Regions from separate parts of the Streptomyces sp. NPDC002577 genome, predicted to be linked through region 1. Evidence: predicted binding sites of a transcription regulator. Region 1 holds the regulator's gene; the other holds the start of a gene.

Region 1 (10,398 bases):
CCAGACCCGCAGCATCGCGGAGCCCTTGGTGTGCAGATGGACGTTCGTGACGAGTTCCGAGGTGCAGAGCGTCGCCGCGTCGGCGAGTGGCTCTCTGCCGAGGGCGAGCAGGACGCCGCGCACGAAGTCGCGGCACAGTTTCGGGGCGGTGGCGTCGCCCGGCGCGAAGAGGCTGTACTCGTAGGCGAGTTGGGTGGGGCGGTGTGATGCGCTGCGCGCTGGTTGCATGGGTGACGGCTCCCATCGATAGGAGTGAGGAAGGTCGTCCCGTGCCGAGCGATGGCGTTGCCCGCGCGCTCCTGGTGGGAGGGGTGGGTGCTCTGTCGGCTTATGGGCAGGGGGAGTCGAGCGATTCCGTAGCGTTATCGGTACCGCACCCACGGTAGCCATTTAGGGTTCGTATGCGCAACCAACTCCCCTCTTCCGGTGGACCAACCCCCTTGAACGAGGCAGACTTTGGACGAGCCAGCAGGGAGAGACCGTGGGATTGCGCACCACCATCAGCGAGCGGCAACGACGACTCGGATTCGAGCTCAAACAACTGCGCGAAGATGCGGGTTTGAGCGCAGTTGAGGCCGCCGAGCGGATCGACATGAGCCGCGGACAGCTCAGCCACATCGAGCTCGGCAGGACGTCGATCCTTACGGAGCGACTTCTGGACCTGTGTCGGGCTTACAGTTGCGCAGACGAGCCCTATATCGAAGCACTGGTGGCCTTGTCCGAGGCAACCGGCAAGGGATGGTGGAGCCCCTACAAGAAGCACATGGGGCCTGGCGCGCTCAACTTGGCCGAACTGGAGGCAGGCGCCCAATCTCTACGAACCCACGAGCCGCTGTTCATCCCTGGCCTCTTCCAAACGGCCGACTACGCGCGGGCAATCTTCACCAGCCCCAAGCTCGGCTTCGAGAACATCGAGGAAGCCCTGACGTTCCGTATGGAGAGGCAGCACATCCTCACCCGCGAGAACCCGCCCACCGTGCACGCCGTCATCCATGAAGCGGCCCTGCACATGCGCTTCGGCGACACCAAGGTGGTGCGCGAGCAACTGCTGCGACTCATCGAACTGGCCCGCCTGCCGAATGTGACCATCCAGGTCTACCCGTTCCGAGCCCAGGCGTACGGGGCCCTCAGTGGACCCTTCGTACACATCAGCCCCAGCGCACCGCGGCTGGGCACGGTAATCGTCGAACAGCCTCTGGGTTCCCTCTACTTGACCGAGCAAGCCCAGCTTCATCAGTACGCCTCATTGTTCGACCGACTCGCCGAGAACGCCCTCGCCCCCATCGACGTATCGTTGGCCCCCGAAGCGCACTCAGTGAAGGACTCGCTGGCCCTCATCCAGCACCTTCTCTACACCCTCTAGGGAGGCCAAGATGCCGGAACTGAACTGGCAGAAGTCATCGTTCAGCGGCGGCCCGGAGGGCAACTGCGTCTACGTCACCGCCACCCCCGACCGAACCATCCGCCTCCGCGAAAGCGACACCCCGGACGTCATCCTCCGCACCACCCCCGCCGGGCTGGCCGCCCTGCTGCGGCACCTGAGGGCAACCTCGAGCGACGAGCACTGAGCGAAAGCGGTCCAACCGGCCCGCACCCCCGTGAGCTGCCGGAAATCGCCCGGTGACCGGGATGTTACGTATGGCATCTAACGTCGCGCCATGGCGGACATATTTGACGCGTACGCGTTGGCCGATGCATGGGACGAGATGTTCGAGCGTCCGGGTGAAGTCAGGACCGCCTATGAGCCGGTGCTGGCGGCGCTGCAGCCGATGGATCCGGCCGAACTGCGGTTCCGGGCCGACCAGATGGCGAGGTCGTTCACGGACCGGGGTGTGACCTACGCCTTCGCCGGCGAGGAGCGGCCCTGGCCGCTGGACCTCGTGCCGCGCATACTCGACGCACTCGAGTGGGACCTGATCTCGCGCGGCGTGGCCCAGCGCGTGAAGGCGCTGGAGGCGTATCTCGCCGACGCCTACGGACCGTGCCGGGCCTTCGACGACGGTGTGGTGCCGTGGCGGCTGCTGCTCAACTCGCCCCACTTCCACAGATCGGCGGGGCCGGTCGAGCCGCCGGGCGGGGTGCGCATCCACGTCGCCGGGATCGACCTCGTACGGGACGAGCAGGGCGACTTCCGGGTGCTCGAGGACAACGTGCGGGTGCCGTCCGGGGTTTCGTATGTGATCGAGAACCGGCGTGCGATGACCCGGATCTTCCCGTCGCTCTTCGCCGAGCAGCATGTGCTGCCGGTCGACGGCTACGCACAGCGGCTGCTGGCCGCGCTGCGGGCCGCCGCGCCCGGCGGGATCGCCGACCCGCGGGTGGTCGTGCTGACCCCCGGGCCGAACAACGCCGCCTACTTCGAACACGCCTTGCTGGCCCGGCTGATGGGCGTGCAGCTGGTCGAGGGGCACGATCTCGTCTGCCGCAACAACCGGGTGTGGATGCGTACCACGCGCGGCGAGATGCCGGTCCATGTCGTATACCGGCGGCTCGACGACCACTTCCTCGATCCGCTGCACTTCCGGCCGGACTCCGTGATCGGCTGCCCGGGCATTCTCAGCGCCGCGCAGGCCGGCACGGTCACGCTCGCGAACGCGGTGGGCAACGGCATCGCGGACGACAAGCTGCTCTACACGTACGTGCCGGATCTGATCCGGTACTACCTCTCCGAGGAACCGATTCTGCCGAATGTCGAGTCGTACCGTCCCGACGAGCCGGGACAGTTGGAGGCCGTGCTCGACCAGCTCGACCAGCTGGTCATCAAGCCCGTCGACGGCGCCGGCGGCCAGGGCATCGTCATCGGACCGCACGCCGACAAGGCCACGCTGGACGAGGTCGGCAAGGCGGTCGCGGCCGATCCGCGCGGGTGGATCGCCCAGCGTCCCGTCGCCCTGTCGACCTCGCCCACGCTGGCGGGCGACGGCATGGCGCCGCGCCACATAGATCTCCGCCCGTTCGCCGTGAACGACGGCGACGAGGTGTGGGTGCTGCCCGGCGGCCTCACCAGGGTGGCGCTCCAGGAGGGCAACCTCATCGTCAACTCCAGCCAGGGCGGCGGCTCGAAGGACACCTGGGTCCTCACGGACGGCGGCCCCGCGTCCGCCGCCACGGATGAACCGGCCGGCACCCCGCCGCCCGTCGCACCGCGCCAGCTGGGGCCCGACGGCACCGGCTTCCAGGGCGTACAGGAAGGGGCGCAGCAGCAGTGAGGACCATCCCCGTAGGACAGGCAGGACTGGCAGGACAGCTCTCCGGACAGACTCCCGGACAGCCCTCCACCGCAGGAGGTACCGCCGTGAACGACGTGATCCTCTCCCGTATCGCCGAAGCCCTCACCTGGACCGGCCGCTATGTCGAGCGCGCCGACGCGACCGCCCGCATCCTCGACGCGTATCTGCACCGCCTCCTCGAGGACCCGTGGCGCGACGAGGACACCGCGTGCCGCTCGCTGTACGCGATCCTCGGCGTGGATGCGGGCGCGGAGGCCGTCGACATGCAGCAGGTGCTCGACCAGCTGGCCTTCGACGCCCGCACCACCTGCTCCATCGAGGGCGCGCTCGGTGCGGCCCGGCTCAACGCCCGCAGCGCCCGCGAGGCCGTCTCCTCCGAGATGTGGGAGTGCCTCAACTCCACCTGGCACGCGCTCGCCGACCAGCGCACGGCGGCTCGCCGCACCGGCCCGTACGCCTATCTGGAGCTGGTACGCCGCCGGGCCGCGCTCTTCTTCGGCCTCGCCGACTCGACGATGAGCCGGGACGACAGCTGGCGGTTCGTGGTCCTCGGCCGGAGCCTGGAGCGCGTCGACATGACGGTCCGCCTGCTGTCGGTACGCGTACTGGACGCCGCCCATGCCCCCGACTGGCCGACGCTGCTGAGCGCGAGCGGCGCGGACGAGGCGTACGCGCGCGTGTACAGCGGTTTCGGCGACACCCCGCGGGTGGCCGAATTTCTCCTCCTGGACCGGGATTTCCCGCGCTCGGCGCTGCACGCGCTGACGACCGCGGAGGAGTGCCTGGCCGCGCTCGGCCGCCCCCGCCAGGACCCCGCGCGCCGCCCGATAGGCCGGATGCGGACGCGCCTCGAGTACCTGGAATCGGCCGCGCTGGAGGACGGGCTCCCGCACCTGCTGCGCGATCTGCAGCAGGCCTGCATGAACTCGGCGGAGGCCGTGGCGGAGAGGTTCTTCCCGTATCAGGGCCCGGTCGAGTGGGCCCAGGAAGGAGCGTGAGCGGGATGACGGGAAGGACGACGACCGTGGACACGACGAGCGCGACGGCACAGCGGACGAGCAGGCTCCGGATCAGGCACGAGACCCGCGTTTCGTACGCGCAGGCGGCGGTCTCCTCGCACAACGAGGTCCGGATGACCCCGCTGACCCTGCCGGGCCAGACCACCCTGGACGCGCGTGTGACCATCAGCCCTGCCACCGCCACCTGGGCGTACTGGGACTACTGGGGCACCCAGGTCACCGGCTTCGACCTGATGGAGCCGCACGAGGACCTGACGATCACGGCGCTGAGCCTGGTGGAGACCTCGCCTCCGGCGCCCCTCACCACTCCGCCCACCTGGGCGGAGGTGGCCGACCAGGCCGCGAACTCACGCCTGTTGGAGTACGCCGTGCCCACCACGCGTACCGCCGTGACCGAGCAGCTGGCCGACCTGGCCCGTGCCGCGGCCGACGGCCTGGACCCGCACGAGACGGCGGTCGCCGTCTCGAACCTCGTGGCCGACCGGGTCGCGTACGTCCCCGGCGCGACGGGCGTCCACACCGTCGCCACCGAGGCCTGGGAGCAGGGCGCCGGGGTCTGCCAGGACATCGCCCACCTCACGGCGGGCCTGCTGCGCGCCCTCCGCCTGCCGACCCGCTACGTCTCCGGCTACCTCCACCCGGAACGCGACGCGGAGCTCCACCGCCCGGTCGCGGGCCAGAGCCACGCCTGGATCGAGTACTGGGCGGGCGACTGGACCGGCTACGACCCGACGAACCGCACCCAGGCGAACGAGTCCCACGTGATCGTGGGCCGGGGCCGCGACTACGACGACGTGACACCGCACAAGGGGGTGTACCGGGGGGTGGCCGGCGGGCCGCCGGAGGTGTTGGTGGAGTTCACGCGGGTGGCGTGAACGGGGGTGGAGGGTGGGGTGTCCTGGTCACCCTGTCGGGGCGGGGGGCGAGCCGCCAACTCGCCCTCCCCATCCACTCGTCGGGCCCTTTACTCCCATGCCGATCACGGGGAAACTGACACCCGCGCCGCGGTCACCAGCCCACCCTCTCGTCCCCCCTCCCCCATGCTCGACCGCGAGAGCCGCCGGTCCGCGCGCATCCCGCCACCCGCCCCCGTGAGACGGTGCCTCCCCCACCCCGGCTCCACCGCCCCGGTGAAGGACGTACATGCGACGCTCCACCCTCGTCACCCGCGCCCTGGCCTGCGCCGCTCTCGCCTGCGCGGCCGTGGCCCTGGTCCTGGTCTTCGCCCGCTACGACGCCCCGGCGCCGCGCTGGGACATCCTCTGGGCGCTGGGCGGGGCGGCGGTCGCCGTCGGAGGGTGGGCGCTCGCCTGCCGTACGGCGCCTCTGCTCGGGCCGGTGTCGCAGGCCGTGGCGACGGATTCCGCGACACCGCCACCTTTGCCGCGCAAGCTGCCGCTCCCGGCCCGCGACACCGGCCGGGCGACGGCTGCCGTCCTCGTCGCCCTCACCCCGCTCGTGCTCACCCGGCTGGCCGCAGGCACCAGGGGCGGCTTCCTCAGCGGGTTGGTGATCATCCTCGTCTTCATCGTGACCGTGAAGGCCCTCGGCTTCGCCCGCCGCCAGGTGAGCCAGGCGGACCAGCGACGCAAGCTGCGCGTCCTGACCGAGGACGCCGGCCGCGGCGAGGTCCACGCCGTCCGGGTACGGGTGGGCGAGCCGGTCCGTCTGCGCTACTCGAAGCGCGGCGACAAGCCGGGCGAGCTGAACGTCACGCAGTTCCACTGGCTCGTCCTGCGGGCCGGCGAGCGCGAGATCAGGCTGGCCGCTCCGTCGGACGAGGTAGGCCGTGCCGCCCTGCGCCTCGGCGGCCAGGAGGGCCGGCTGTGCTGGCCCGAGCGATGGAAGCTGATCGAGGAGGAACTCCCCGCGGCCTTCGTCGCCGACAACGGCGAGGTCCTCATGGGCCTCACCGACCCGGACGAGGCCCGCCCGTACCTGAAGGGCACCCACCGCGCGGCCCCCGGCGACGCGACAACAGCCCGCCGCCTGCCCCGAACCGCCAAGTTCCAGGCACCTGTTCACCTCCCGATCCTGGGCGGCGCACTGCTCGCGGCACTGCTCGCCGCCCCGGTCCTGTACGTCGGCCCCGACGACCTGCCGGCCGCACTGAGCTGGCTGCTGTGCGCGCTCTCCGCGGCCGCGCTCGTGACCGGCGCGATACGCGGAATCGCAGCGTCCAGCCAGTCCCTCCCGGAGGGCCTGTCCTGGACGGTGGTCGAGGAATCGGACCCGTCGATCGCATGACTTGTGACAAGCACCCGGGCGCCTCCCGTACGGTCGTCTCATGACCGAACTGGTGTTGAGGGGACGCCGGGCCACGGCGCGCTTCGGGCGGGACGAGGTGCTGCTGGAGCGGGCATGGGGGCGGTCTCGGATCCGTATTCCGCTGGCCGCCATAGAGACGGTCCGTACGCGAGGACGTAACGGTCAGGACCCGGGAGACGGCACGACCGGAGGACCGAAGCCGCGGGTCATCGAGATCGTCCTGACGTCCGCATCCGCGAGCACCGATCCCGTCGTCTACACGCTCGGCTCACCCAGTGCCGAGGCCGCCCAAGCCTTCGCGGCGGCGGTCACGGCGGCGCTGCCCGTCCGGGACGCCGAGCAACGACGCGTGGACGGTGCCACCTTGGTGACCGCCGTGCCCCGTCCTGCGGCGGCCGAAGGCAGGGACCGCTGGCGAACAGTTCGCGAATACCCGATGCTCTGGGCGATGGGCGGCCTGTTCGTCCTGGGCCTCGGGCTTGCCGCCGCAACCGGCGAATCGGAACTCACGCTGTTCTGGGCCGTCTTCTTCACGCCGTTCCTCGTCGGGCTTGCGATCGCCGTGTTCGTGTACCGGACCACGGTGGACTGGTGGCTGTTGCGCCGCCGGGGCATCACGGTCGTGGCCACTTTCAAGGAGAAGAGCTACGGGACCGGAACCGACGGCGAGACCACGGTCACCAAGGTCTACGCGTTCACCGACGCGGCAGGCACCCAGCGGACGTACAGCGGCGGCGGCAAGGTGGTCGCCACCGACCCGGAACGCATCGAGGTGACGTACGACCCGTACGACCCGGATCGGATCGCCGCCCGCCACGGACTCGTCGTACGGGCCCTCCTCTTCCTCGCCTACGTCCTCCTCGGCCTGCCCATCACTGTGCTGGCCGCCGCGTACCCGATCGTCTTCCTCGGCGTACTCCTCATGAACCTCTGAGCGGAGCGCCCCTCAGGCCCGCGCCGGGCCCGTGATCGTTGCCCGTGTCCGCGGCGGCCGTCCTCGCGACCGCCCCGGTCCTGGTGAGCGCGGCCGTACCGCCGTCCTCCTGACGGCACGACTGACTGCACGGCCGACGGCACGACCGACGGCATGACGAAGGGGCCCGGAGATTCTTCTCCGGGCCCCTTTCGCGTAAGCGTGTGCGTCAGCGTGCGTCAGTCCGAGGACTGCTGCCGCTTCGGCCGCCACACCACCAGCGCGCTGGTCTGCTGCACCTCCTGGTACGGCACCAGGTCCCGGCGGTACGACGCATGGACCGCCGCCTCGCGCTGCCTCATCGTCGCCGCCGCCCCGTCCAGCGCGTCCTGGAGTTCCGCGACGCGCTGCTGCAGCGCCACGACCTGGTTCTCCAGCTCGATGATGCGCTTGATGCCGGCGAGGTTGATGCCCTCGTCCTGCGACAGCTGCTGCACCTGGCGGAGCAGCTCGATGTCGCGGGCCGAGTAGCGCCGGCCCCGGCCGGCGGTGCGGTCGGGTGAGACCAGGCCGAGACGGTCGTACTGCCGCAGAGTCTGCGGGTGCAGCCCGCTGAGCTGGGCCGCCACCGAGATGACGTACACCGGCGTCTCTTCGGTCAGTTCGTAAGGGTTCCGCCGACGGCTGTCCATATGCGTCATGCTCCCTTCGCGGCCTGGAACAGCTCCTCCCGCGGGTCGTCACCCGCGGTCGCCTCGCGATACGCCTCCAGGGCGTCCCGAGCCTTGCCCGTCACGTCCTTCGGCACGGCGACCTCGACCGTGACCAGCAGGTCGCCGCGGGTGCCGTCCTTGCGGACCGCGCCCTTGCCGCGGGCGCGCATCGTGCGCCCGTTGGGCGTGCCCGGCGGCAGCTTCAGCGTGACCGGCGGGCCGCCGAGCGTGGGGACCTTCACCTCACCACCGAGCGCGGCCTCCGCGAAGGTGACCGGCACCGTGACGGTGAGGTTGTCACCCTTGCGGCCGAAGACGGGGTGGGCGTCGACGTGCACGACCACATACAGGTCGCCCGCCGGGCCGCCCCGCTCGCCGGGTGCGCCCTTGCCGCGCAGGCGGATCCGCTGCCCGTCGCTCACCCCGGCCGGGATACGGACCTGCATGGTGCGGGACGACTTGGCGCGGCCCGAGCCGTTGCAGACCTCGCAGGGGTTCTCCGCGATCAGGCCGCGGCCCTTGCAGTCGGGGCACGGGTCGGTCAGCGAGAAGCCGCCGCCCGAGCCGCGCGCCACCTGGCCGGTGCCGACGCAGGTCGGGCACACGCGCGGCGTGCCGTTCTTGTCGCCGGTGCCCGAGCAGGCCTTGCACGGCTGCTGCGACGACATCCGCAGCGGGACGGTCGCACCGTCCACCGCCTCCGTGAAGCTCAGCGTGACCTCGGACTCGATGTCCTGGCCGCGCCGCGGCTGCGTACGCGTGCCCGTGCCGCCACCGCGGTTGAACAGCCCCCCGAAGACGTCACCGAGCCCGCCGCCGAATCCGCCGGCACCGCCCGCGCCGCCCTGGGCGCCCCCGCCGAAGAGGTCGCCCAGGTCGAAGTTGAACGTTCCGCCCCCGGCTCCCGGCCCCGGGCGGAACCCGCCGTTGCCGAAGAGGGCGCGCGCGTCGTCGTACTCCTTGCGCTTCTTGGGGTCGCCGAGGACGTCGTTCGCCTCGGAGATCTCCTTGAAGCGCTCCTCGGCCTTGGCGTTGCCCTTGTTGGCGTCCGGGTGGAACTCGCGGGCGAGCTTCCGGTACGCCTTCTTGATCTCGGCCTCGGTGGCGTCCTTGGGGACGCCGAGGACCTTGTAGAAGTCCTTCTCGATGAAGTCCTTGGTGCTCATCCCCGACGTCCCTCCTTCCTCGTCCGTACGGCGATCCGTACCGTTCGTATGACGTCAGCCCTCGTCCGGGCCACCGTTCTCCTTGCCCGTCGCGTCTGTCGCTTCCGAAGACCCGTCGCCTGCTTCGGCCTTGTCGGCCTTGACCGTCTGCGCGCCGGGCTGCGGCTCCGCCACGGCCACCCGCGCGGGGCGGATGGTGCGCTCGCCGAACCGGTACCCCGGCTGCAGAATCGCCACGCACGTCGTCTCCGTGACGTCCGGCGCATACGAGTGCATCAGCGCCTCGTGGACCGTCGGGTCGAAGGGCTCGCCCTCCTTGCCGAACTGCTGCAGGCCCATCTTGGCGGCGACCGTCTCCAGCGATTCGGCCACCGACTTGAACCCGCCCACGAGCTCGCCGTGCTCCCGCGCGCGCCCGATGTCGTCGAGCACGGGGAGGAGCTCGGTCAGGAGGTTCGCGATGGCGATCTCCTTGACCGCGATCCGGTCGCGCTCGACCCGGCGGCGGTAGTTCTGGAACTCGGCCTGCAGCCGCTGGAGGTCCGCGGTGCGCTCACCGAGCGCGGTGCGCACCTGGTCCAGCTCGGCCGTCAGGCCGGCCGTCTGCGTCGCGTCCCCGGCCGGGGCCGCCGCGCCCTCCTTGGACTCGGCGGCCTTCGACTCGGCGTCTTCAGAGGTGGCGCCGGAGGGGACGTCGGGCTGCTCTTCGAAGCCCGGGGTCTCCTCCGTCACGCGGCACCGTCCTTGCGGTCCTCGTCGACGATCTCGGCGTCGACGACGTCGTCGTCAGCGGCCTTGGCCTGACCGGCACCGGCGTCACCGGCACCGCCCGCGGCCTGCGCGGCCTGGGCGTCGGCGTACATGGCCTGGCCCAGCTTCTGCGAGACGGCGGCGACCTTCTCCGTGGCGGTGCGGATCTCGGCGGTCTCCTCGCCCTTGAGCTTCTCCTTCAGCTCGGCGACGGCCTCCTCGACCTCGGTCTTGATCTCGCCCGGGACCTTGTCCTCGTTGTCCTTGAGGAACTTCTCGGTCTGGTAGACGAGCTGCTCGCCCTGGTTGCGGGTCTCGGCGGCCTCGCGGCGGCGGTGG
Region 2 (10,398 bases), on a different contig from region 1:
CGTGAACGGCAGCGCGCGCTCGCCCAGTTCGTGCTGGGACGCGACCTTGCGCAGCAGGCGCGCGATGGAGCGCTCGAGGGTGCGTACGCCTGCCTCGCGCGTGTACTCGCCGGCGAGCTTGCGCAGCGCGCCCTCGTCGATCGTGACCTCGTCCTTGTCGAGCCCGGCCCGCTCCAGCTGACGCGGCAGCAGGTGGTCGCGGGCGATGACGACCTTCTCGTCCTCGGTGTAGCCGTCGAGCCGGACGAGCTCCATACGGTCGAGCAGCGCCTCCGGGATGGCTTCCAGAACGTTGGCGGTGGCGAGGAAGACGACGTCGCTCAGGTCGAGCTCCACCTCCAGGTAGTGGTCCCGGAAGGTGTGGTTCTGCGCGGGGTCGAGGACCTCGAGCAGTGCGGCCGCGGGGTCGCCGCGGAAGTCGGAGCCGACCTTGTCGATCTCGTCGAGGAGGACGACGGGGTTCATGGACCCGGCCTCCTTGATGGCGCGGACGATACGGCCGGGCAGGGCGCCCACGTACGTACGCCGGTGGCCGCGGATCTCCGCCTCGTCGCGTACGCCGCCGAGCGCGACGCGCACGAACTTCCGCCCCATGGCGTGCGCGACCGACTCGCCGAGGCTGGTCTTGCCGACACCGGGCGGGCCGACGAGCGCGAGAACGGCACCCCCGCGCCGCCCGCCGACCACGCCCAGGCCCCGGTCGGCGCGCCGCTTTCGCACCGCCAGGTATTCGGTGATCCGCTCCTTCACGTCTTCGAGGCCCGCGTGTTCGGCGTCGAGCACGGCCTTGGCGCCCTGGATGTCGTACTGGTCTTCGGTCCGCTCGTGCCAGGGGAGCTCGAGGACGGTGTCGAGCCAGGTGCGGATCCAGGAGCCCTCGGGCGACTGGTCGCTCGACCGCTCGAGCTTGTCGACCTCCTTGAGCGCGGCCTCGCGGACCTTCTCGGGCAGGTCGGCGGCCTCCACACGCGCGCGGTAGTCGTCGGGCTCGTCGTCCCCATCCTCGCCGTTTAGCTCGCGCAACTCCTTGCGCACGGCTTCGAGCTGGCGCCGCAGCAGGAACTCGCGCTGCTGCTTGTCCACGCCCTCCTGGACGTCCTTGGCGATGGACTCGGCCACGTCCTGCTCGGCGAGGTGTTCGCGCAGCTGCTCTGTGGCGAGCTTCAGACGCGCGACCGGGTCGGTGGTCTCCAGGAGCTCCACCTTCTGGGTGGTCGTCAGGAACGGTGAGTAGCCGGAGTTGTCCGCGAGTGCCGACACGTCGTCGATCTGGGCCACGCGGTCCACGACCTGCCAGGCGCCGCGCTTCTTCAGCCAGCTCGTGGCGAGTGCCTTGTACTCCTTCACCAGCTCGGCGACCGCGCCCGGCAGCGGCTCCGGCACGGTCTCGTCGACCTGCAGGCCCTCGACCCACAGCGCCGCACCCGGCCCGGTCGTCCCGGCGCCGATCTGCACGCGCTCTCGGCCGCGGATCAGCGCGCCCGGATCACCGCCGGAGAGCCGCCCGACCTGCTCCACGGTGCCGAGCACACCGGTCGCGGCGTACGTCCCGTCGATGCGTGGAACAAGGAGCACCTTCGGCTTGCTGTCGCCAGTGGACCGCGCGGCGGCCTGAGCGGCCTCCACCGCGGCTCGTACGTCGGCATCGGTGAGGTCCAGCGGAACCACCATCCCGGGCAGCACGACCTCGTCGTCGAGCGGCAACACGGGCAGGGTGAGCGGTGTGGACGTCGATCCCATGATCTCCCCTTCGGCAGTCAAGTTGAGTTATGCACGCTCAATGCACATGAGTCGCTGGATGTTCCCGGGGCGTTGTTCGCTCTGAGCGATCAAGCAGGCGGCCCAGGTCAGCCGGGTGCGGAATGGGCCGGGAGCACTTCGTGGAGGAGGAGCGATGGACATGGTCCGGGCCTGGGTCGACGGTTGGGTCGTCTCGCGGGGAGCGTCTGAGCCGGTGGAGCGGCCCTGGGGCTACACCGTCGACGTCGGGCTGCGCCATCAGGTCACGCGGCACGTCCTGCCGGCAGCCGACGAGCCCACCGTCCGCAAGCTCACCGAGGACGTGGGCGCCCCCGGCGTATGGCTGAAGCTGTTCGAGGCACCGGAGACGGTCGCGCCCTGGCTCGCCCCGGGCTGGACGCTCGACGACCCGGCCTTCCTCATGACGGCCCCGCTGCACCGGGCCGCCGCACCGGCCCCGGACGGCTACGGGCTGCGGACCTGGACCCGCGACGGCGTCACCCGGGTCCTCGTCGTGACCGACGACGGCGGATTCGCGGCCCGCGGCCAGATCGCCCCGACCGGCCCGACGGCGGTCGCCGACCGGATCGAGACCGACCCGGCCCACCGCCGCCGGGGGCTCGGCAGCCTGGTGATGCGCACGCTCACGACCATCGCGGTGGAGCAGGGCGCCACGACGGGGGTGCTGAGCGCGACGGTGGCGGGGCGGGCGCTGTACGAGTCGCTGGGGTGGCGGGTGCATGCGCCGCTGACCGGGGTCTACTTCAGCCCCGCCGGCTGAGGTCGGCAGCGGCCGCCTTCGCCGAGCCACGCCCCGCGCCCGCCTGCCGAAAAGGGCAGGACGCACGGGGCGGGCCAATGCCACGATGCTCGATCGTGGAGGGCTACGAGGAGGGCTGCGGGGAGCGCTGCGAGGAACGTTACGAGGCGAGTCCCGAGGTGCTGGCCGTCATCGCCGCCCGGCACGGGACCACCGCTGAACAGGTCCGGCCCGTCCTCTCGGGGGCTGCCAACCGCGTCTTCTTCCTCGGGGACGACTTGGTGCTGCGGATTCCGCGGACGGTGCGGTTTCTCCCCGACCTGGTCAAGGAGGCCGCGGTCATCCCCGCCGCGCGACGCGCCGGGGTGCGCACTCCCGATGTCGTCACGTTCGATGACACGTTCTCCGTGGTGGACGTGCCGTACATGGTGCTCGCTCGGGCGCCCGGAGTGGACCTCGCGGAACTCGAACTGCCCACAGCCCAGACGGAGCGCGTCTTTCGCCAGGTGGGCCGGGAGCTGGCCAAGCTCCACCGGCTGTCCCGCACCACGACACCGGATCTCTCTGCCGTTCCTGCGGACGACGACACCGGCGACCCGCGGACACTCGTGGCCCGCCTCCTCGGCGAAGGCTGGATCGACGTCCGGACGTCTCGCTGGCTCACCGACTGGTTCGACCGGCTCTCCGCTCATCTTCCCCCTGCCCCCGCCCGGGTCCTGGTGCACGGGGACATCTCCCCGCAGAATCTGCTCGCCTCGTCGGCGGCGGGAGACCTCACCTCCATCGTGGACTGGGGTGATGCCCAGTGGGCGGATCCGGCGACCGAGTTCGCCAAGACTCCCTTGACCGGCGTCCCGGCGATGCTCGCCGGATACCGCCAGGAGGCCGGCGAGGGAGCGTCGGCGGATGCGCGGTCCTGGGAGGCACGCGTGCTCTGGTACCACCTCGCCTGGGCCCTCGGCCGCCTGTGGGATCCCGTACCGAAACCCGGCGCACGCCACTGGACCGCCCCACCGGCCAGTCGGCTGCTGGGCCTCCTTCACTTCTTCGCCTCGGCTCCGCCCCGTCCCTGGGCCGATCTGACCTGAGTGCCTTGCCGGGACCGGAAGCCCCGGGCGGTAATTCCCATGACAGCCGGGGCTCGTCACCGCCACGATGCCCGCATGGACCGCCAGACGATCAGCGCTCTCGCCCACGGAGACCACCCGATAGCGGCGCCCCTGAGCGACGCCTCCGTCGCACGGCTACTGGAACGGGCGCTCCCGCGCGCGGGCGGACGTCTGCTCGACCTCGGATGCGGCTCCGGCGAGTGGCTGCTGCGGGCCCTGTCCGGGCGGCCGGGGCTGCGGGCCGACGGGGTCGACCTCGCGCCCGCGGCCCTCGACCGCGCCCGGGCGGCGGCCGAGCGGGACGGCTTCGGCGACCGGCTCACCTTCCACCACCGGGACGCGACGGAGTTCACCGCCACCGACCCCTACGACCTGGTGCTCAGTGTCGGCGCCGCCCACGCCTTCGGCGGACTGCCGCCCACCCTCCGGGCCGCCCGCAGGCACCTCGCCCCGGGCGGAAGCGTCCTCGTCGGGGACGGCTTCTGGGAGCGTGAGCCGGACCGGGCGACGCTCGACGCGGGCTTCGCGCCCGACGAGTTCACCGACCTCGCGACGACCGTCGACCGGATCACGGCCGACGGCTGGCTCCCGGTGTACGGGCACGTCAGTACCGCCGAGGAGTGGGACGACTACGAGTGGTCCTGGACCGGCACCCTCACCCGCTGGGGCCTGGACCACCCCGACGACCCCGGCCACGCCGAAGCCCTGCAGACCGCAACCGCCCACCGCGAGGAATGGTTGCGCGGCTACCGCGGCACTCTGGGCTTCGTGACGCTCGTACTGCGCCGGGCCGACGGCACGTGAGGGCCCTGACGGCGGCTCAGTCAGCGGCCGTCCACCACGTACGGACCGCGGGTCGCGCCCGCCACGCGGACGCGGTGGCCCGAATCGCTGCCGCCATCGGCAGGGACATGACCGCCTCCATCGCGGCCCACGTCGAGCAGCTCGCCTCCCTCGTACGCGAGCACGCGCGCGTGACGCTCAATTTCCACCCGGACCGGCTGCTCGCGGACGGCCGCACGGTGGCCGAGTCCCTCTGTTCGGACGGGCGGTACCGCAGCCAGTACGAGACGGGTCTGTCCAACGGCAGCCGCACCGCGTATCCCGGCGGGGACCGGGACGGCTGGGAGGAGCGGCTGTTCGGCGGGGCGTACCACGCGCCGGGTGTCAGCGCGGGCGAGCGGCCGAGGTACGGCGGGCTCAATGTGATGAAGCATCGCGACGGTGCGTGCCCGCGCTACGGCTCCTGCCATGTGCGGCTGCGGCCCGCTGTGCACGACCGGGCCACCTACTGCTTCGGCGACAGCCATGTCGGCCCGGACGACATCGGCACCGTCGACGCCTTCGCAGCGGTACTCGCCGGGCTGTGCGAGACGGCACGGGGCACCGGCCGGATCCTCGGTGTCACGGGCGCCGATCCGGTGGCGGTCCTGCGCGAACTGCCGGAGTCCGTCGGCCCCGTACGGAACGGGCGGGCGCTGGACGAGTACATCGAGGTGCAGGTCCACGGTCCCGTCGATCTGCGCCTCGATGCGGAAGCCCTGGTCCTGGACCCGTCCTTCCGGGGTTCGCCGACCGGGGCGCTGCTGCTGTACACCGCCGCGCGTCACGGGCTCGCGGTCGAGTGGCACGAGGGGTTCCGCCTGCGGGCGGAGGAGCTGGACGACGAGTTCCGCGGACCGGTCATGCGGCCGCTCGCGGTCCGCGTCTGCGCGGAGTTCGCCGGTGCGGACGGGCTGCTGGACGCGCAGGTCCTGGGACGCGCCGCCGCCTCCGTCGTCACCGAGCCGCAGGAGTGGGCGGAATGGGGCACACAGGACGAAGTGCTGCAGTACGTCAAGCAGTTGTGGCACTGCCTGGTGTGGTTCGGTGAGCCGGCTCCGCCCGCCGCGCCGGTGGCCCGCTCGTCCGCTTCCTGACCAACCGGCTCCGCCGTGACGGCACGAAGGTCTCCGGAGGCGCAAACAAGTGGCCCTGCGGGGACGGGCGGACCAGGATGGGAACCATGTCCATCCCGTACAACACCCCAGTCCCGGAAGGCCCCGTCGTCCTGGACCGACGGGACGGCCCTCACGGTGAAGTGGCCCTCCGCCGCCACGGCGATCTGCTGCAGATCATCGCCAACGGCTGTTTCCTCATGGACACATCGGACGGCCGCTCCGAGCGGCGCCTGGTGGACGCTGCCCTGGACGCGCTGGACGGCCGCAGCTCGCCCAGCGTCCTCATCGGCGGGCTGGGGGTCGGCTTCTCGCTCGCGCATGCGGCCCGGAACCCGCGCTGGCGGCGCATCGTGGTCGTCGAGCGTGAGGACGCGGTCATCGACTGGCACCGCACGGGCCCGCTGTCGGAGTTCTCCGCCGGTGCGCTCGCCGATCCGCGTACGGAGGTCGTGGCCGCCGACCTCGTCGCATACGTACACGGTCCGGAAGAGACATTCGACGCACTGTGCCTGGACATCGACAACGGCCCCGGCTGGACGGTGACCGAGGACAACGAGGGCCTCTATTCACCTGCCGGGCTCGCGGCATGCCGCGAGCGGCTCACCCCGGGCGGTGTCCTCGCCGTCTGGTCCGCCCAGCCATCGCCTCGTTTTGAACAAACCTTGCAGAATGCCGGATTCCAAGGGGTCCGTACCGAAGAGATGGCAGTTGCCCGGGGCGTTCCGGACGTAGTCCATCTTGCAACCAGGCCTGAATAGCCGTGGCGCGGTCGCTGCCCGTACGCTGCTGCTCGGCGCGCAGATCATTCAAGCGTCAAGCGCAGTTAATGGGATCACCCCACGGATTCCGGAAAGCACAGTCAGGGGCGGGGCGATGGAGCAGACGACACACACCTCCCACAACGGCACCGCGGCGGCCACTCCGGGCGCCCAGCGCCGGGTGCTGGTGGTCGAGGACGACCCGACGATCGTCGACGCCATCTCCGCGCGGCTGCGAGCCGAGGGATTCCTCGTGCAAACAGCGGGCGACGGACCGGCCGCCGTCGACACGGCCGAGGCATGGCAACCCGATCTGCTGATCCTCGATGTCATGCTGCCCGGCTTCGACGGGCTCGAGGTGTGCCGCCGGGTGCAGGCGCAGCGGCCCGTGCCGGTACTGATGCTGACCGCGCGTGACGACGAGACCGACATGCTCGTCGGGCTCGGCGTCGGCGCGGACGACTACATGACCAAGCCGTTCTCGATGCGCGAGCTGGCCGCCCGGGTGCACGTCCTGCTGCGCCGCGTGGAGCGTGCCGCGCTCGCGGCGACGACCCCGCGCAGCGGCATACTGCGCCTCGGCGAGCTGGAGATCGACCACGCCCAGCGCCGGGTGCGGGTACGCAGCGAGGACGTCCATCTGACGCCCACCGAGTTCGACCTCCTGGTGTGCCTCGCGAACACACCGCGCGCCGTGCTCTCCCGCGAGCAGCTGCTGGCCGAGGTCTGGGACTGGGCGGACGCCTCCGGCACCCGGACCGTCGACAGCCACATCAAGGCGCTGCGCCGCAAGATCGGCGCCGAGCGGATCCGCACGGTGCACGGCGTCGGGTACGCACTGGAGACGCCCACGCCATGAGCATGCGGGCAGGGCCTGTGGACAGAGGCAGGCGCGGGGACGCGGGTTCTCCGCGCCGGCAGCCCGCCCGCCCGCGACGCCGTGGCGGGGCCCCCTGGGGCTCACTGCGGCCGTTCTCGATCAAGACGAAGCTCGGCACCCTGGTCGTCGTATCGGTGTTCATAACGACCGGCCTGCTGATGGTCGCGGTGCGCACGAAGACGGAGTTCCGCTTCATCACGGTCTTCTCGGTGATAGCGACCCTGCTGATCACCCAGTTCGTGGCGCACTCCCTCACGGCTCCGCTCGACGAGATGAACATCGTGGCCCGCTCCATCTCGCACGGCGACTACACGCGCCGGGTGCGCGGTGCCGACCGGCGCGACGAGCTCGGCGACCTGGCCTCGACGATCAACCGCATGGCCGACGATCTGGAGGCCCAGGACCAGCAGCGCAAGGAGCTCGTCGCGAACGTCTCGCACGAGCTGCGCACCCCCATCGCGGCCCTGCGCGCGGTCCTGGAGAACGTCGTCGACGGCGTCTCGGCGGCCGACCCGGAGACGATGCGTACGGCCCTGAAGCAGACCGAGCGCCTGGGCCGCCTGGTCGAGACCCTCCTCGACCTGTCCCGCCTGGACAACGGCGTCGTACCGCTGAAGGCCCGGCGCTTCGAGGTGTGGCCGTATCTGTCGGGCGTGCTGAAGGAGGCGAACATGATCGCCTCGCAGCGCGCGGGCATCGCCTCGGGGTCCGGCAGCCACACGCGTACGGACGTCCATCTGCACCTGGACGTGTCGCCGCCCGAGCTGACGGCGCACGCGGATCCCGAGCGGATCCACCAGGTCGTGGCCAACCTGGTCGACAACGCCGTCAAGCACAGCCCGCCGCACGGCCGGGTGACGCTGAAGGCACGGCGCGGCCCGACACCCGAGTCGCTTGACCTGGAGGTCCTCGACGAGGGCCCCGGAATTCCGCGGTCGGAGTGGCACCGGGTCTTCGAGCGGTTCAACCGCGGGAGGTACTCCCACGCGGCCTCGAAGGGGCCGGGCAGCGACGGTGGCACGGGCCTCGGCCTGGCGATCGCCCGCTGGGCCGTGGACCTGCACGGCGGCTCGATCGGCGTGGCCGAATCGCCTCGCGGCTGCCGGATCCAGGTCACACTTCCGGGCGTCCCGCATCCGCAAAGTTGACGTAAAGTTCGAGTAGGCGGGGTCCCAAGGGGTCGCGGCGCCGCATCGGCGTATCCGCACACAGCGAAACCACGCTTGTTTCCCGCCAATTCAAGCGCCGAAACACGGTTTTCGATGTGACTTACACGACGGATCACCGGCCCGGCCTGCATCTCTCGGCGATGGAGGCGTAGCCTTTATTCCCGCTGTCCATCACCTTGTGAAGCGGAAGAGGGCGGTTGCCGCCGTGTCGCCACAGTCCCCCAGTAACTCGAGCATCTCCACCGAGACCGACCAAGCCGGGAAGAACCCAGCTGCCGCGTTCGGTGCCAACGAGTGGCTCGTCGACGAGATCTATCAGCAGTACCTCCAGGACCCGAACTCGGTAGACCGAGCCTGGTGGGACTTCTTCGCCGACTACAAGCCGGGCGGCGGCGCCGCCACCACGGCGAAGCCGGACGGTGCTACTGTCGCGGGGGCCCCCGCCGCGCCTGCCGCTCCCGCCGCCCCGGCGCCCGCGGCCCCGAGCGCCGCCGCGCCGGCCGCGCCCGCGGCCCCGAAGCCCGCCGCAGCCCCGGCTCCGGCCCCCGCCGCGAAGCCCGCGGCAGCCGCTCCCGCCGCCAAGCCGGCCGCGGCGAAGCCCGCCGCGCAGGCCGCGCCCGCCGAGGCACCCGAGGGCCCCGAGTTCGTGACGCTGCGCGGCCCCTCCGCCGCCGTCGCGAAGAACATGAACGCGTCACTGGAGCTGCCGACGGCCACGTCCGTCCGCGCGGTCCCCGTGAAGCTGCTCTTCGACAACCGCATCGTCATCAACAACCACCTCAAGCGCGCCCGGGGCGGGAAGATCTCCTTCACGCACCTCATCGGGTACGCGATGGTGCAGGCCATCAAGGCCATGCCGTCGATGAACCACTCGTTCGGCGAGAAGGACGGCAAGCCGACCCTGGTCAAGCCGCCGCACGTCAACCTCGGCCTGGCCATCGACCTGGTGAAGCCCAACGGCGACCGCCAGCTGGTCGTCGCGGCCATCAAGAAGGCCGAGACGCTGAACTTCTTCGAGTTCTGGCAGGCCTACGAGGACATCGTCCGCCGCGCCCGTGACGGCAAGCTGACGATGGACGACTTCACCGGCGTCACGGTCTCCCTGACCAACCCGGGCGGCCTCGGCACCGTGCACTCCGTGCCGCGTCTGATGCCGGGCCAGTCGGTGATCATGGGCGTCGGCTCCATGGACTACCCGGCCGAGTTCCAGGGCACCTCCCAGGACACCCTGAACAAGCTGGGCATCTCCAAGGTCATGACGCTGACCTCGACGTACGACCACCGTGTGATCCAGGGTGCGGCGTCCGGCGAGTTCCTGCGGGTCGTCGCGAACCTCCTCCTCGGCGAGAACGGCTTCTACGACGAGATCTTCGAGGCGCTGCGCATCCCGTACGAGCCGGTCCGCTGGCTCAAGGACATCGACGCCTCGCACGACGACGACGTCACCAAGGCCGCCCGCGTCTTCGAGCTGATCCACTCCTACCGGGTCCGCGGCCACCTCATGGCCGACACCGACCCGCTGGAGTACCGCCAGCGCAAGCACCCCGACCTGGACATCACCGAGCACGGGCTCACCCTGTGGGACCTGGAGCGCGAGTTCGCCGTCGGCGGCTTCGCCGGCAAGTCGATGATGACGCTGCGCGACGTCCTCGGCGTCCTGCGCGACTCGTACTGCCGCACCACCGGCATCGAGTACATGCACATCCAGGACCCCAAGCAGCGCAAGTGGATCCAGGACCGTGTGGAGCGCCCGCACAGCAAGCCGGAGCGCGAGGAGCAGCTGCGCATCCTGCGCCGCCTGAACGCCGCTGAGGCGTTCGAGACCTTCCTGCAGACGAAGTACGTCGGCCAGAAGCGCTTCTCGCTCGAGGGCGGCGAGTCGGTCATCCCGCTGCTCGACGCCGTGATCGACAGCGCGGCGGAGTCCCGCCTGGACGAGGTCGTCATCGGCATGGCCCACCGCGGCCGCCTGAACGTTCTGGCGAACATCGTCGGCAAGTCGTACGCGCAGATCTTCCGCGAGTTCGAGGGCAACCTCGACC

Evidence for each region. The regulator HspR, encoded in region 1, represses chaperone genes until heat shock. The targets are predictions, from matches to a motif close to TTGAGNNNNNNNNNCTCAA.
Region 2: a site for HspR is predicted at 1,763-1,781, ahead of lon (endopeptidase La). Genes of this name have one in related genera too.

The regions. Positions count from the first base shown of each region.
Region 1 is NZ_JBSFWK010000009.1:8,851-19,248, reverse strand. Features, by position in the region: gene ACWD4J_RS14990 (ATP-binding protein) at 1-228, opposite strand, end outside; gene ACWD4J_RS14985 (helix-turn-helix domain-containing protein) at 482-1,363, shown strand; gene ACWD4J_RS14980 (DUF397 domain-containing protein) at 1,374-1,568, shown strand; gene ACWD4J_RS14975 (circularly permuted type 2 ATP-grasp protein) at 1,659-3,209, shown strand; gene ACWD4J_RS14970 (alpha-E domain-containing protein) at 3,296-4,228, shown strand; gene ACWD4J_RS14965 (transglutaminase family protein) at 4,234-5,124, shown strand; gene ACWD4J_RS14960 (hypothetical protein) at 5,393-6,496, shown strand; gene ACWD4J_RS14955 (hypothetical protein) at 6,537-7,451, shown strand; gene ACWD4J_RS14950 (heat shock protein transcriptional repressor HspR) at 7,670-8,122, opposite strand; gene dnaJ (molecular chaperone DnaJ) at 8,128-9,309, opposite strand; gene grpE (nucleotide exchange factor GrpE) at 9,364-10,041, opposite strand; gene dnaK (molecular chaperone DnaK) at 10,038-10,398, opposite strand, start outside.
Region 2 is NZ_JBSFWK010000002.1:208,534-218,931, forward strand. Features, by position in the region: gene lon (endopeptidase La) at 1-1,740, opposite strand, end outside; gene ACWD4J_RS04560 (GNAT family N-acetyltransferase) at 1,895-2,521, shown strand; gene ACWD4J_RS04565 (phosphotransferase family protein) at 2,617-3,588, shown strand; gene ACWD4J_RS04570 (SAM-dependent methyltransferase) at 3,664-4,413, shown strand; gene ACWD4J_RS04575 (DUF3626 domain-containing protein) at 4,488-5,528, shown strand; gene ACWD4J_RS04580 (spermidine synthase) at 5,615-6,307, shown strand; gene ACWD4J_RS04585 (response regulator transcription factor) at 6,423-7,166, shown strand; gene ACWD4J_RS04590 (HAMP domain-containing sensor histidine kinase) at 7,169-8,335, shown strand; gene ACWD4J_RS04595 (multifunctional oxoglutarate decarboxylase/oxoglutarate dehydrogenase thiamine pyrophosphate-binding subunit/dihydrolipoyllysine-residue succinyltransferase subunit) at 8,562-10,398, shown strand, end outside.